2 regions of the Paenibacillus sp. FSL H3-0333 genome follow, and region 1 is predicted to be linked to the other one. Evidence: riboswitches for the same ligand, from Rfam matches in the RefSeq annotation. Region 1 holds a riboswitch; the other holds the start of a gene.

What was found. Region 1 has a riboswitch for glycine ahead of gcvT (glycine cleavage system aminomethyltransferase GcvT). Riboswitches for the same ligand answer to the same signal wherever they lie in the genome.
Region 2: linked by a shared signal. The riboswitch ahead of MHH78_RS03640 (amino acid permease) and the one ahead of gcvT (glycine cleavage system aminomethyltransferase GcvT) in region 1 are both predicted to bind glycine.

Annotation. Positions count from the first base shown of each region.
Region 1 covers NZ_JBBODG010000001.1:1,254,670-1,259,090, forward strand. The annotation lists gene gcvPB (aminomethyl-transferring glycine dehydrogenase subunit GcvPB) at 1-251, opposite strand, end outside; gene gcvPA (aminomethyl-transferring glycine dehydrogenase subunit GcvPA) at 248-1,600, opposite strand; gene gcvT (glycine cleavage system aminomethyltransferase GcvT) at 1,597-2,721, opposite strand; glycine riboswitch at 2,803-2,902, opposite strand; glycine riboswitch at 2,906-3,003, opposite strand; gene gcvH (glycine cleavage system protein GcvH) at 3,188-3,580, shown strand; gene MHH78_RS05570 (hypothetical protein) at 3,681-4,313, opposite strand; gene MHH78_RS05575 (flagellar motor protein MotB) at 4,398-4,421, opposite strand, start outside.
Region 2 covers NZ_JBBODG010000001.1:799,219-803,639, forward strand. The annotation lists gene MHH78_RS03635 (DUF5643 domain-containing protein) at 104-1,063, shown strand; glycine riboswitch at 1,227-1,306, shown strand; gene MHH78_RS03640 (amino acid permease) at 1,518-2,894, shown strand; gene MHH78_RS03645 (helix-turn-helix transcriptional regulator) at 2,929-3,876, shown strand; gene MHH78_RS03650 (DinB family protein) at 3,959-4,421, shown strand, end outside.

The DNA.
Region 1 (4,421 bases):
TATTTCATCGTGCAGGAGCCGAGCGGATAGAAGCCGTTATCAACTCCGAAGTTGCGGCGGGACAGGGCTGTATAGTGGCGGATCACATCCACTTCCGATACCTCCGGCAGTATGATCGGCTCACTGCGCAGCAGCCCTTCAGGAATGAGTGAGCCAAGGCCTTCGTCCTGCGGCACATCACACAGAGGCAGGGAGTAGGCCGAGCGGCCGGGACGGCTTAATTCAAAAATCAGACTTTGTTCCGGTTTCATACACAGCCCTCCAGTGCGCTTGCAAATTCGTCAATTTCGGTCTTGCTTCGTTTCTCCGTTACGGCAACCAGCATATGTCCGGCCAGCTCGGGGTAATCCCGGCTTAAGTCATAGCCGCCTAAAAAGCCTTCCTTGAGTAGCCTGGAGTTAATCGCACTCACACTGCTGCCCTCCGGGAGCTTCAGGACAAATTCATTGAAGAACGGAGCAGTGAAGACGCGCTCTGCGCCGGTGATTTCAGCCAGCCGCCCTGCGGCGTAGTGGCTCTTGCGGATGTTCAGCTCACCCACCTCGCGCATGCCCTCCTTGCCCATCACGGACAGGTAGACAGAAGCGCACAGTGCCAAGAGTGCCTGGTTGGAGCAGATATTCGAGGTCGCTTTCTCACGTCGGATATGCTGTTCGCGGGCTTGCAGCGTCAGCACGAAGCCACGCTTGCCATTCCGGTCAACTGTCTGGCCGACGATCCGGCCCGGCATCCGGCGCATCAGCGGCTCGGCCACCGCGAAGAATCCGCAGGTTGGGCCTCCCAGTGAGGCGGCGATACCCAGCGGCTGGGCGTCACCGACGACGATGTCTGCGCCAAGCCTTCCCGGGGCTTCCAGCACACCGAGCGCAATCGGGTTCGCGCTGACGACGAGTAGACCCTTGACCGCATGGACCAGCGGCTCGATCTGGCGCAGATCCTCAATGCCGCCGAAGAAGTTCGGGGACTGGACCAGCACAGCGGCCGTATCGCTGTCGACAGCTTCGGCCAGCTTGGCGAGATCCGTTACTCCGTCAGCATAGTCAATTTCTACAATTTGCAGGCCCCAGGCGTTGGCGGAGGTACGAAGCACCTGACGCGCTTCCGGGTGAACCGTACGGGAGACAATCAGCTTTTTGCGTTTGGTAGCTCCGGCGGCCAGCACCGCTGCCTCGGAGAAGGCGGTTGCGCCGTCATACATACTGGCATTGGCAACCTTCATTCCGGTCAGCTCACAGATATACGACTGGAATTCAAAGATCGCCTGAAGCTCCCCCTGACTGATCTCCGGCTGGTAAGGAGTGTAAGCAGTATAGAATTCGGAACGGGAAATCACATGGTTGATGACAACCGGAACATGGTGATCATACAATCCGGCGCCCAGGAAGCTGGTGTGCGTGTCGAAGTCGGCATTCTTATCAGCCAGACCCTTCATATGGCGAAGCAGTGCGTATTCGTCCAGAGCGCCGGACATCGGCATCGTTCCCTGGTAGCGGACGGACTGCGGAATATCGGCGAACAGCTCGTCGATGGACTGGATGCCTACGGTTTCCATCATTTCTGCACGGTCTTGCTCAGTCATAGGCAGATAGCGGTGCTTCATTGCGGCTTCACTCCTTGGCTTCTTTTGTAGAATGGGGCTTTGATGACGGCAGCCTTGAGCTGCTTGCCGCGAATCTCCACGTACACCTCTGTGCCGATCTCCGTATAGGCAGCGTCCAGCAGGGCGAGTCCGAGATTCCGTTTCAGTGTCGGGGATTGTGTGCCGGTCGTTACTTCACCGATCTTGACTCCGTCCGCATACACGGGGTAGTGGGAGCGGGGAATGCCGCGGTCGATCATCTCCAGGCCCACAAGACGCCGGGGCAGACCGGCTTCCTTCTGCTTCAGCAGGGCGTCACGGCCGATGAAATCCCCTGCATCCAGCTTCACGAAGAACTGGACACCGGCTTCGAGGGGAGTGATATCCGCTGACAGCTCCTGGCCGTACAGCGGCAGCTTGGCCTCGAAGCGCAGCGTGTCGCGTGCGCCGAGTCCGGCAGGAGTTAGGCCATGCGGAGCGCCTGCGGCGAGCAGGCCATTCCAGAGAGCTGCCGCTGTATCTGCGGGAGCGTACAGCTCAAAGCCGTCTTCGCCGGTATACCCGGTGCGGGAGAGCAGGACGGTGACGCCGCAGATTTCAGCGTGTTCGATGAAGTGGAACGGCTTAAGCTCTGTTAGAGACACCTGCGTGACCTTGGCCAGGATCGTCCCCGCCAGTGGTCCCTGCAAAGCGAGCAGCAGGGTCTCATCCGAGATATTCTTCAGAGTGACCCCGCTGAACTCAGCGGTGAGATGCTCCTGCAGCCACTGGAAGTCTTTGTCGATATTGGAAGCGTTGACGACAAGCATATAGCGCTCTTCGCCCAGCCGGTATACGAGCAGATCGTCCACCACTCCGCCGCTTGGATAGAGCATGAGAGTATACTGCGCCGCGCCGTCTTCCAGGCGGCTGACATCATTCGTGGTCATTCTCTGGAGGAAGGCTTCCGCGCCCTCTCCGGTAACCATGAATTCCCCCATGTGGGAGACATCGAACAGTCCGGCCTGATTGCGGACGGCTTCATGCTCCTTCACGATCCCTGTGAACTGCACCGGCAGCTCCCAGCCGCCGAAATCAATACATCTGGACTCCGCATACGCGGCATAGAGATCATAAAAAGGTGTTCTTCTCAAAGACTCCATCTCGTCACTCCCTTGGCTTTGGTTACATACGAAAAAGGACAGGCGAAAGCCATTATGCACGCATGCATAAATGGACTTTCGCTCTGTCCTTTGTACCTGAGAGTTACCCTGCAGCTGTTGGTGCAGGTTTCCCCGTTGGTGATCCGTCAGCCTATGCTACAGGCCTGGATGCTCTCCAGAGATGCGTCCGGCAAAGGTCCTTTTGCCTGAGAGATTCACCCATCCCGGGCTTACTCCTTCGGCGCTGTCTTCCTGTGAGACAGTCTCTCCCTATGCCATCATTCGCAAACCATATGTTTTTCTACTGACTCCATTAAACCGGGTAACCCTCCGCCCTGTCAATCAAAAAACGTCAAAAAGTTGACAAATTTAATTTTACTGTCAGTTATATTGACATTAGGCAAGCCGATAACTTAGGCTATAACTAAATTTAGAACTCCAATTACGGAAAAGAGGCGGCTTGGAAATGAGTGAAGTGCTGGACAACCTGCTATACAGCGAAGAGCATGAGTGGGCGCAGCAGGGCGAGGGACGCGTAGTACGTGTAGGGATTACGGATCATGCGCAGCATCTGCTGGGCGATATCGTGTTTGTAGAATTTCCGGAAGTGGGTGCAGCAATCTCCGCAGGCGACAGCGTGGGCAGTATCGAATCCGTGAAGACGGTATCAGAGCTATATTCACCCGTATCCGGTAAGGTGACCAAGATCAACGATGCGCTGGAGGCCAGCCCGGAGATGATCAACGATCAGCCTTACGGAGACGGTTGGATTTTTGAGCTGGAGCTTGATGTTGAGTTCGCAGAGGCAGTAACCGGCCTGCTGGATGCGGCTGCGTACAAGGAACTGGTTGGGGAATAAAAGTTAGTTTATTTGCGAAAGCGGATGTTAATATGACAGACTTCTCTTTATTACATTAGATGTTACTAATGTGAGAGGTCTGTCTTTTTGCGTCTGTATATCATTCTGGATACCCGAGCAGACCCGGATACAGGCCCGGAGCCAGATGCCACAACAGGGGCAGAAGAGCCAGACCCGCAAGGGAAAATGCAGAGCACAGCAGCAGGAAACGGTATCTTTTTCGCGGACGGGTGGCGGGCTTGAGCACGAAATAATACACTCCGGCTGAATAAAACGGGAAAAGCACGGCGGCAGACATCCCCATACAAACGATAAATGTCGCTTCCCCGGCAGAACTGGGGATCATGGCTTCCGGGTTATAGACCGGATTGACTTGTAAAAAGAGGAGAAGAAACGTCGAATACGCGCTCAGCAGAAGCAGGGGGAAACAGCGGATCCGCCCATTCCCGGACAAGCCGTAGAGCATCCACCAGACCCCGAACCAGGCCAGGGCGAAGATAGCTCCGGCAATAAGGTAATCAGCGCCAATTGCAATCAGCTTGTCCAGCGGATAGACGCGGGCGAGGTCTCCCCAGAAGTAACGGGAGGAGAAGAACTGCATGAAGGCGGCAAAAAATCCGACGAAAAGGGTTAGCATCCCCTGGGCAATAATGATCATGATCAGCGAAACTGCCAGCCGCAAAAGCCTGAAAAACCCTGCGGACTCCGGCGTCGCTCCGTTTGTATCCTGCATAGCGAGCTATCTCCTTATATTAGCAAATGGATATATGCTTCTGCCGCCTGCCGCTATCTGAGCGGATTCGCTCGCGATTACCTGCTATTCTTCCTCCTGCAGCTGCCG
Region 2 (4,421 bases), 460 kb from region 1:
AAATGACTTTGTGCAAGTAGGATGTTATTCTGCGCTCCTGTCACAAAATAGCAGCAAGAGAACGTTATACCTGTATATTCTTAATAAGCAAAGGAGAGAAACTATGTACACGATCAGCTTAAATACGATGAAGAAAGCAATTATAGCAACAGCAGTAACTGCTGTACTCGGAGGGACAGTTGTCGGCGGGGGATTCACTGTACCTGTAGCGGCGGCAGCCAATGTCAACAAGGATGCTAAGGCTGACAGCGCGTTCGCGGCCAGCGACAACGCCACTCTGAAGGCTATTTTCCAGAAAGGGCTTGCTGCTGCCCCGAATCAGGCCGTGACCCAGGAAGGGGTGACCCTGACTCTAACCGATCTGATCTATGACAGTAATCAACTTATCGCAGGCATCCGGCAGGAGGGAGGGACGGTGGGCAAGAACGGTTCTTTCATGGACCAGACCAGGAATGTGGACGTGTTAATCAATGGGAAAAAGCTGCTGTTTGATACTTCCATCATTCCCAATTTGGAAGATACGGACACAGCGTTGATCTATTTGAGTAAGGGAGCGATGAAGCAGCAAATTCCGGATAAATTCGACCTGACGCTGAAGGCATACGCCAACGGGGTGAAGGAGCCGTTTATTTTCAAAGTTCAAGTGAACAAGCTGGGGACCCTGTTAAGTCTGAAGCCGGGCGTCTCCAAGAAGAACAACAAATTCAACTATACGGTGAATTCCTTCGAGATGACCGCGTTAACGATGTCTCTGCAGGTGACCTTTAAGGGTGAAGTTCCGGCAGCGGCCAAGTCCAAGGTGAACAACCCGGAAAGAATGTTATATGACCTTGTGGACGAGAAAGGAAATGTGATCTCGCCGTGGGGCAAGCCGTTTGAGAAAGTCCGGACAAGCGGTACCGAGGAACAGAACTATAGTGCATTCCCAGCCGTTCCGAAGTCCATTAGCGTTAAGCCTTTTACGTATTCCAAAGATGCCAGCGGGAAGATGCTCAAAGACAAGCAGGGCCAGTGGGCTAAAACTTATTATAAAGACCTGGAAACCAAAATTACGGTTAAATAACGTGCAATGAAGCAGTGCAGGACACCCGGCGATGACCACGAGAGTAACAAATGATATTGACAGAAGTCTGGACTGTGCATAGAATTGAAAAATATTTACATGAAGTCAGCTTCAAATAATTGAATATTCGCAAGCTATGAAGGCTATGGATCACACTATAGCTGGAGCAGCTTCTGGAGAGACTGCGGGAGACCGCAGCGCCGAAGGGTTCACAATCTCAGGCAAAAGGACAGAAGAGTACCGGATTTGTTTTTTGCCGTGCGGTTTAGCCGCTGCTGCAGAAGCTTATTTGGAACTTCTTATGAACCGGGAGATTGGATGATATCCAGTCTCCTTTTTGTTATGGGGTCCCCGCAAAGTATCTGAGTAATCATCGGAGCGGAATCTCCACTTTGTGGGGTTATTGTGCGTTACCCGGCAGGACAGCGTCATATACACTAAGGGGGAAACAGGTATGGCACAGACAGAATTAAAAAGAGAGCTTGCGAACCGGCATGTTCAGCTTATCGCTATCGGAGGTACGATCGGCACAGGATTATTCCTGGGCTCAGGCAAGGCGATTCAGCAGGCCGGGCCTTCCATTATGCTCACGTATCTGATCGTGGGGATTGCCGTGTTTTTTGTGATGCGGGCGCTGGGGGAGCTGCTGCTCTCGAAGGCGGGGTATCAATCTTTTACAGACATTGCTGAGGATTACTTGGGGCCGCGCGCGGCATTCATTACAGGCTGGACCTACTGGTTCTGCTGGATTATGACGGCGATGGCCGATGTGATTGCGGTGGGCGTCTATGTGCAGTACTGGTTCGATATTCCGCAGTGGGTACCGGCCGTGATCTGCCTGATCATTCTGCTCGGGCTCAATCTGCTCACGGTCAAAAGCTTCGGCGAACTCGAATTCTGGTTTGCTCTGATCAAGGTGGTTACGATTCTGGCTCTGATTGGCCTGGGGATTGTCCTGCTGGTGACCCAGTTCAAGACAGATGCAGGCTCAGTGTCGGTCCGCAATCTCTGGGAGCACGGGGGCGTGTTCCCGAACGGGGTGAAGGGCTTCCTGTTCTCCTTTCAGATGGTGGTATTCGCCTATGTCGGCGTGGAGCTGGTGGGGGTATCGGCAGCGGAGACGGCTAATCCGGAGAAAAATATCCCGTCCGCGATCAACAAAATTCCGCTGCGGATTCTCTTCTTCTATGTCGGCGCGCTCTTCGTGCTGCTGTGCATTAATCCCTGGACCCAGCTTAGCGCAGCTGAAAGTCCGTTCGTGCGCACCTTCAGTCTGGTCGGGATTCCGGTTGCTGCGGGGATTATCAATTTCGTTGTCTTAACCTCGGCGGCCTCCGCCTGCAACAGCGGGATGTTCTCGACCAGCCGGATTCTCTACAATCTGAGCAGACGGAATCAGGCCTCGCCTCAGCTTGGCAAGCTGAACCGGAATCATGTGCCTGCGAATTCCTTATTCCTCTCCACGCTGGTGATCTCTGCCGGGGCACTGCTCAGCAAGCTTATTCCGGGTCAGGCCTTCAGCATCGTGACTACGATCAGCGCCATTTGCTTCATCTGGGTCTGGGGCGTTGTGCTGGTCTGCCATATCAAGTATAAAAGGAACCGCCCGGACTTACATGCCGCTTCCAAATTTAAAGCACCGTTCACCCCGGTAATTAACTATGCTGTCCTGACGCTGTTTGCCGCCATTCTTGTGATCATGCTCTTTGCTGCCGAGACCCGTCCGGCGCTGCTGTTCACCCCGCTCTGGTTCATCCTGCTGTTCGTTCTGTATTCCATTAGAAGCCGTAAGGAGAAAAGTGAACAGGAAATCAGTATAATCAATACATAAACTGATTTCAGGATGAAGAGGGTGCAGCCGCCGCATGAACAAGACAGACCGCATGTTAGCCATCGTACTGGAGCTGCAGCGCAAAGGGGTCGTACGGGCAGAGGATCTGGCGTCCGTCTTCGAGACTAGCGTAAGAACCATCTACCGCGATATCCAGGCGCTTAGTGAAGCCGGAGTGCCGGTGGTAGGCGCTACGGGTCAGGGATATTCACTGGTAAAAGGGTATTTCCTGCCCCCGGTCAGCTTCACCGCCGAGGAGGCAGTGACCCTGCTGATCGGGACGGATTTCGTGGAGCAGCGGTTCGACACTCAGTATGGTAACCAGGCCTCCGCAGCAGGGAGGAAGATTGAAGCGGTTCTGCCGGAGGATGTCAAGGAGAATGCCGCCCGGCTCCGCCAGAGCATCCTGCTGCTGAATACCAGTAAAGATAAGCTGCACGGACAGGAAAAGGAGTACATGGAGCAGATCCGACGCGCGATTCTGGAGCAGCGGAAGATCGGCTTTGGGTATACAAAGGGCAGACAGGAAGCTGACGGAAGTCACCGCAGTGTCCGAACCGCCTCGCCGTATGGACTTGTCTTGAACAGAGGCGCATGGACCCTGGTGGCCTGGTGCGGGCTGCGGCAGGAGATCCGTCATTTCCGCTTATCCAGAATGAGTGAGCTTACCATTCTGGATGACCGGTTCGAAGCGCCTGCGGATTTCGATCTGCACGAGTACCAGCCGGAGGATGACCGTCATGTACGTGTGTGCATTTTGGTTCAGCCGGAGATTGCGGGCAAGGCGGCTGAATCCGGGAACTATTATCTGGAGGCAGTGGAGGACCAGGCAGATGGCAGGCATATGATCTTCCGTGTGCGCCAGCCCGAGGACCTGCTGCAATGGGTGCTTGGCTGGGGAGCGGGGGCGGTTGTCCTGGAGCCGGAAGCCTTGCGGAGGCTTGTGCGGGAGGAAGCGGCGAGAATGCTGGAACGCTACTGACATAACGTTGTCAGGAGAGGTTGTGTATATTCAGAACAGACCTTAAGAATAAAGGAGCTGCCTGAATATTATGAATATGAATATGAAGACAACAGAAGCCTTACAGCAGTTTGAGAAGACTGCCCATCACTATCTTATGGAATTAGATATCTTCAGTATGGAGCAGCTGCTGCGGCAGCCTGCCGAGGGAGAGTGGTCTCTCGGGCAGATGGTCCAGCATTTGATACAATCGGCGCTGTACATGCAGCTCCGTAATATCGATCAGTGTCTGGCCGGGAACGGGGAAGCGGCGGGGAATGAAGCAGAGATGACGCCGGAGGGTAAAGCGATTTTTGCCGGGGGCAGCTTCCCGCCTGTACGCGTTCATGTTCCGCCGTCACCGCAGTACACGCCGGTACAGCCGGAGAGCAAGGAGCAGTTGATCCAGGGTCTGCACACCGTGATGGACCGTATGCGGGAGACCCTGCCGAAGCTTGCGCAGGCACCTGAGCACAGCACTGTCCCTCATCCCCGCTTCGGCCCTTTGAATGCAACCGAATGGTATC